2 regions of the Candidatus Pelagibacter sp. PS_31 genome follow, and region 2 is predicted to be linked to the other one. Evidence: riboswitches for the same ligand, from Rfam matches in the RefSeq annotation. Region 2 holds a riboswitch; the other holds the start of a gene.

Region 1 (3,207 bases), 120 kb from region 2:
CTTTCGATAATAATATAAAAGATTTTTAGTATTAGCTATTGGTGAAAATGTTTTAAAATTATGTTGGTCAATTTCTTGCTTCGTTAAGACTCTGGTGACAATAATATTTGAAATTACTGGTAAAATTCTTGAATTCATCTCTGGGATTAAGCCTTCTTGATAGAACCCGTTTGTTGCAACGACTATTTTTTTTGAACGAATAGATCCTTCTTTCGTCCTTAAAATATAAGCACCCTTATCTTTATCAATTTTATCCACTTTAGTGTGCTCGAAGATTTTTAATTGTTTAGATAAAGCGTATTTTGCAATGCCATTAACAAATTTAAGAGGATTGATTGCAAAACCAGGTTTATATGAAAAAGCTCCAAATTGCTCTGTGCCCCCATGGCCAATTTTATCAAAGTCTTCTTTTGAATAAATTTCAGTTTCAATACCAAACTCTTCTTTGTAAGCTTTGGCTTGTTCTTTAATATCTTTAAACTTAATTGGGTGATGGGCGACTACGTAATTACTATCCCCCGTTACATCACAATCAATATTATATTCTTGTATAATGTCTTTTGTATAATTTGAGCCGTCAACAGAGTTTTTAAAGAATTTTTTAGTTTCATCATTGCCGTAAATAGATTGCATCTTTTTAAAAGACATCTTACTTGGTGGCAGACAACAAAAACCTGCATTACGAGATGAAGCCCCCCAACCTATTTTTCCAGCTTCAACTAAAATGACCTCTAAATTATGATTTTCTATTAAATTAATTGCACAGGATAAACCAGTGTACCCTCCACCTATTACAACAATTTCTGAGCTGACATCTTTATTAAGTTTATCTAGATTTAAATTTTCGCTTGAATGATCTTCCCAATAACTACTAACTGGGGTGTTAAATTGATAAATATCAGAATGATAAATATTTTTCATTAACAAGACCCTAGCACGCAATTAATACTTAATTCTAGTCAAACTTCTAATTTTTTAGGATTTGAAATGAACTTAAAAGACTTAAGCCCTATTTTCATAGGGCTTAAATTAGATTAGTTAAGCAGCACTTACTCTTTGCTCTATGTGCTCTTTATTATTAGAACTTGAAGAAACCTTTTGAAACAATTTAATAGGAACTCCTTTTGATAAAATATCTAATACCGGGCAATGTGTATTTACCGTATCAATCAATTTATCTATTTCAGCTTTTGGTGATGAAGATTTAATATCAACAGTACCAGAGATGGATTGAAAGCCAGGTCTAGTGTTTTTATTTAAAGCTAAAAAACCCTGAAGATCTAATTCACCTTTTAATTTAACACTAACACTCTCAATATTAATACCCGCTGCTGTAGCAAATGCTTTATAGGTTATCTCCTGACACGTTGCTAACGCTGCTAATATTAACTCTACTGGGCTTGGACCTTCGTCTTTACCACCAAAACTTTTGGGTTCATCAACAACTAATTTATGCTCTCTAAGAGTGACTACAGATTGAAGTCCTTCTTTAAGAATTGAGTTGCTTTCATATTGGACCAAAGCATTTTTGGGGTTGGCTGTAAAATCCTTCTGTAGATTACTTATTGTTTCTTTTAGATTGTTACTCATTTGTTTTCTCCTGTTTTAGTGCTTCGACATATGTCAGGCGCACAATTTAGTTAAATGCCCTTCTTAATTTATTTACGCTTTGTCTCCATATTCAGTCATATGTTTTGGAATTCTTTTATTTTTTCCATACATAAAATGATTTTCCATGTTCTCTCGATATTTACTTGCTGGAACAGTTAAACCAATTGACTCAGCAACTTCCCTAATCAACATTGGGTTTGCTCCACAACATACTCCAAGGTAATTAATACCTAGCTCATAAGCATCTTTTGCAAATTTACCTATTTCATATCTATTACAAAAGTGTGGATCCAATGCTGTTGGAAACGTTCTTCCATGAGGTGATGGACACTGACAATTGCTTCGATCTGGTAGATTAAAAAATGTTGGGTAATCTTCACTGGTTCTATAAGGAATAGGTAAAGCTCCAACATGACATTTAACTGCTTTTCTAATTTCTTTTAAAAAAGGAAACATAGTAGCAGGTCCTCTAAAACAATTTAAACCAACAACATCGGCCCCTAATTGCTCTAGCTCTTTACAAGTATCAACAACTGATTTTCCATCTCTCATTTTATTTTCACCCATTGGAGATATGGTTAATACAGTTGGTAAACCTGTTTTTTTCATAACTTCTAAAGCTTTAAAAGCTTCTTCAGCATAATAAAAAGTTTCACCAATTAACATATCAGCACCTTCTTCAACGGCCCAACCAATCATCTCTGTAAACATTCCTTCAACTTCTTTTTGAGATTGTGGATCATTATGTTTCCAGATATTTGAATTTGAAATATTACCTGCCATCAAATTTGGTTTTGATCCTTTAGGAGTATCTAGTGCTACTTTTTTAGCAATTTTTAATGCTGAACGATTTAGTGGTTCAAGAAGTTCTTCTTTACCAATAACACGCATTTTTTCTCTGTGTCCATTATAAGTAAAGGCCTCAACTACATCAGATCCTGCGTGTTGAAATTCTCTATGTAAGTTCTCTAAAACTTCAGGATGATCTAATGACACCATTGGAACAAACTCCCCTGATGACATGTACCCACGTCTTTCTATTTCAAATAAAAAACCTTCTGCACATATAACAGGTCCTTTATCTAATCTTTCTTTTAATCTATTTGTGCTCATTTTTTTTCTCCGAGTTTTGTGGAGAAAAAAGGTCACAAAATAACAAGAGGGTTAAATCCATAGGCCTCTTTTCTCCTTTTTAGTGCTTAAGCAAATGCAGGGCGCACAATATGGTTCAACTGCCCGGTTTAATTTTATGAAAGATAAAAAAAAACCACCTGACTAAAGCGGTGGTTGAAGCGTCGCTTTAGCAGGATTTATAACGCGCTCTGCAATTTAACTTAAATCAGCGCAACTAAATATAATCAACTTTCTCTCAAACTGTCAATTGAAAAAATAAATAATAGTTAAAATTATGAGAATAATGACAATCCAAATACTAAGATTAGTTAAGAATTGCTTTAATTTAGAATTAGATTGTAGAAAAGCTGGGAGTACTAATAAGAGTATCCCTAGCATATAAACAAAGGGTAATATCTGATCTGCCATTTATATCGATGATAGCTTCATCTTTTTGGAATACTTCTTCTGAGGTGAATTTTT
Region 2 (3,207 bases):
TACTTAAATTGATAGTTTTGCAGATTGTATTGGGTGCTTTTTTATCAGGTTTAGATGGTGGTCTCATCTATAATTCATGGCCTGATATGAATGGTGGTTTTTTTCCAAATGATGTTAGTTATGGTGATTTAATTACTACTCAATTATTTAACAACCCATCAATTATTCAATTTTTGCATAGATCAACTGCATATTTGCTTTTATTTTTTATAATTATTTTAAATTTTATCTATTTTAAAAAACAATATGATTTTAAATATGTATTATTTTTTGATGTTGCTATCTTGTTTCAAATTTTTTTAGGAATTATAACTTTGATTTCTGGTGTAGAGATTACATACGCTTCACTACACCAGCTAGGTTCAATATTAGTTTTGAGTTCTTATTTTTTGATATTATATAAAAACTCTAACTAACTGCTTTCAAATTCCCTTTAGAAGATTTATTTAAAGCTTGGTCTAAATCCTCAATAATGTCATCTATATGCTCAATACCAATACATAATCTTACGTATCCAGGAGTTACACCTGAGGCTAACAATTCTTTTTCTGTTAACTGACTATGAGTTGTTGTTGCAGGATGAATTGCTAAACTTCTTGCATCTCCAATATTTGCAACATGATAAAACATTTTTAAAGACTCGATAAATCTCTTACCTGCTTCAATACCACCTTTGAGCTCTATACCAACTAAACCACCATTTCCTTCATTTAGGTATTTTTTAGCACGATCAGCAATTTTACCCTCATGTTCTGTTGGATAGATTACTCTTGTTACTTCTTTATTTTTCTTTAAATAGTCAACAACTTTTGATGCATTTGAGCAGTGTTGTTTCATTCTAAGAGCAACTGTTTCAAGCCCTTGAATAATTCCAAATGCATTGTCAGGTGATAGGGCAGAACCAAGATCTCTTAGCAATGTAACCCGCGCTCTTACTGCAAAAGAAACATTAGCCCCAGTTAATTCTGGAACCACTTTTCCCCATATAGCTCCACCGTAACTTGCGTCAGGTTCGTTAAATAAAGGTTGTCTTTTGGGATCAGCTGTCCAATCAAAATTACCTCCATCAACTAAAGCTCCACCTACAACTGTACCGTGACCACCTATATATTTTGTTAATGAATAAACTACTACAGCAGCACCATGTTCTAAAGGTTTGCAAATTACAGGGGCAGCTGTGTTGTCCATTATTAATGGTATATTGTATTTTTTACCAATATCAGAAACTTCTTTAATTGGAAAAACTCTCAAATAAGGATTTGGTAAAGTCTCACCATAAAAAGCTCTAGTTTTATCATCAACAGCTTTTTCAAAGTTTTTTGGGTCAGAAGGGTCTGCATATCTAACCTCAATACCAAGTTTACTTAATGTATGCGTGAATAACGAAATAGTACCTCCATATAAATCCGTAGAGCTGACTATATTATCTCCGGCTTGTGCAACGTTTAAAATTGCAAAAGTTGATGCGGTTTGTCCAGATGCTACTGTTAAACAGGCTAATCCTCCTTCTAATGAAGCAACTCTTTTTTCAAGAGCATCATTTGTTGGATTCATTATTCTTGTATAAATATTTCCAAATTCCTTAAGAGCAAACAAATTCGCAGCATGTTCAGTACTATCAAATTGATACGATGTTGTTCTATAAATTGGAACTGCTACTGCTTTGGTTGTTGGATCGCTTCTATAATCACCACCATGTATAGCTATAGTCTCAGGGTTTTGTCTTTTTGTACTCATCTTAATACTCCTTTTTTAGTACTTTTGCTTTATGCAAGGCGTACAATACAGTTCAAATGCGCCTACCGATAATGTGGGTAAAAAATCCTTTTTAGCAATAACTAGCCTGCAATAGGAACAAATCGGCTATATAGAAATATCATTTAAGCAAGATATTGCAAGGGAAATATAAAATTGACATTATATCTAATAATAGTATTAATCCTCGCACAATGACAAAATTTCTAAAAAGTGGTGATTTAAACAGTAACTGGTTTGAGATTGATGCTAAAAATGCTGTAGTTGGCAGATTAGCTTCTATTATCGCTATGATTGTTAGAGGAAAAAATAAAACAACTTTTACACCTCATATGGATGATGGTGATTTTGTTGTTGTTAAAAATGTTGAACAAGCAAAGTTCACAGGAAAAAAATTTAAAGATAAAAAATATTATAGACATACTGGTCACCCAGGTGGAATTAAAGAAATTACTCCTGAAAAATTATTAGAAAAAAATAAACCTGGCGAGACATTAAAATTAGCTATTAAAAGAATGTTACCTGGTGGAGTTCTAGGAAGAAAACAATTAACTAAAGTAAAAATTTATGCTGGTGAAGAACACCCTCATGCATCACAAAACCCAAAACTTTTAGACCTAGGTAAATTAAACAGTAAAAATCTAATAAGAAATTAATATGGAAACAGCAGCTACACCAAATAAAGTATCTACAAAAAAACCTAAAATTAAATTAGATTTTAAAGATAGTAAATACGCAACTGGTAGAAGAAAAAAATCTATTGCAAAAATTTGGGTGAAAAAAGGTACTGGCAAAATTTACGTTAATGGCAGAACTATGGATGAGTATTTCACTAGCGGAAGTCACAAAATGCAAATCACAAGACCATTTGAGATTATAAACCAAGCCACTGATTATGATGTAAGATGTAGTGTAGCAGGTGGTGGACATACTGGTCAAGCTGGTGCAATGGTTCATGGTATTGCTAAAGCATTAATCTTATTTGATTCAGAGAATAGAGCAGTACTTAAGACAGAAAAGCTTAATACTAGAGACTCTAGATCGGTTGAAAGAAAAAAACCTGGTCGTAGAAAAGCAAGAAGAAGCTTCCAATTCTCGAAAAGATAATTCTTTTTTAACTCTAAACTGTTATAATAAAAAAATGCCTAAGCTTAATGTTTTAGTTGCTGGATCAACTGGTTATATTGGTGTTCAATTAATTAAATTATTAGTTAAACACAGCAATGTTAACATTAAATATCTTTGTGGTAATACCTCTGTTGGAAAAAATATCTCTAGTTATGAAAAATCATTAAGTTCAAAAAAATTACCTAAAATTATTAGATACAATAAAGAACTTTTAAAAAACATAGACCTTGTTTTTACAGCTCTACCTAATGGTGAAGCACAAGATATTTCAAATGATTTATTAAAACACAATATATTAATTGATTTAGCTGCAGACTTTAGACT

What was found. Region 2 has a riboswitch for S-adenosylmethionine ahead of AC5SLN_RS02915 (O-acetylhomoserine aminocarboxypropyltransferase/cysteine synthase family protein). Riboswitches for the same ligand answer to the same signal wherever they lie in the genome.
Region 1: it holds a riboswitch for S-adenosylmethionine, as region 2 does, so the genes downstream of both, AC5SLN_RS02170 (OsmC family protein) here and AC5SLN_RS02915 (O-acetylhomoserine aminocarboxypropyltransferase/cysteine synthase family protein) in region 2, are expected to answer to the same signal.

Annotation. Positions count from the first base shown of each region.
Region 1 is NZ_CM182069.1:404,967-408,173, reverse strand. Features, by position in the region: gene AC5SLN_RS02175 (NAD(P)/FAD-dependent oxidoreductase) at 1-921, opposite strand, end outside; gene AC5SLN_RS02170 (OsmC family protein) at 1,039-1,590, opposite strand; SAM riboswitch class V at 1,595-1,659, opposite strand; gene AC5SLN_RS02165 (homocysteine S-methyltransferase family protein) at 1,663-2,724, opposite strand; SAM riboswitch class V at 2,794-2,858, opposite strand; gene AC5SLN_RS02160 (DUF1737 domain-containing protein) at 3,154-3,207, opposite strand, start outside.
Region 2 is NZ_CM182069.1:527,392-530,598, forward strand. Features, by position in the region: gene AC5SLN_RS02910 (COX15/CtaA family protein) at 1-416, shown strand, start outside; gene AC5SLN_RS02915 (O-acetylhomoserine aminocarboxypropyltransferase/cysteine synthase family protein) at 409-1,737, opposite strand; SAM riboswitch class V at 1,742-1,810, opposite strand; gene rplM (50S ribosomal protein L13) at 1,950-2,411, shown strand; gene rpsI (30S ribosomal protein S9) at 2,413-2,862, shown strand; gene argC (N-acetyl-gamma-glutamyl-phosphate reductase) at 2,897-3,207, shown strand, end outside.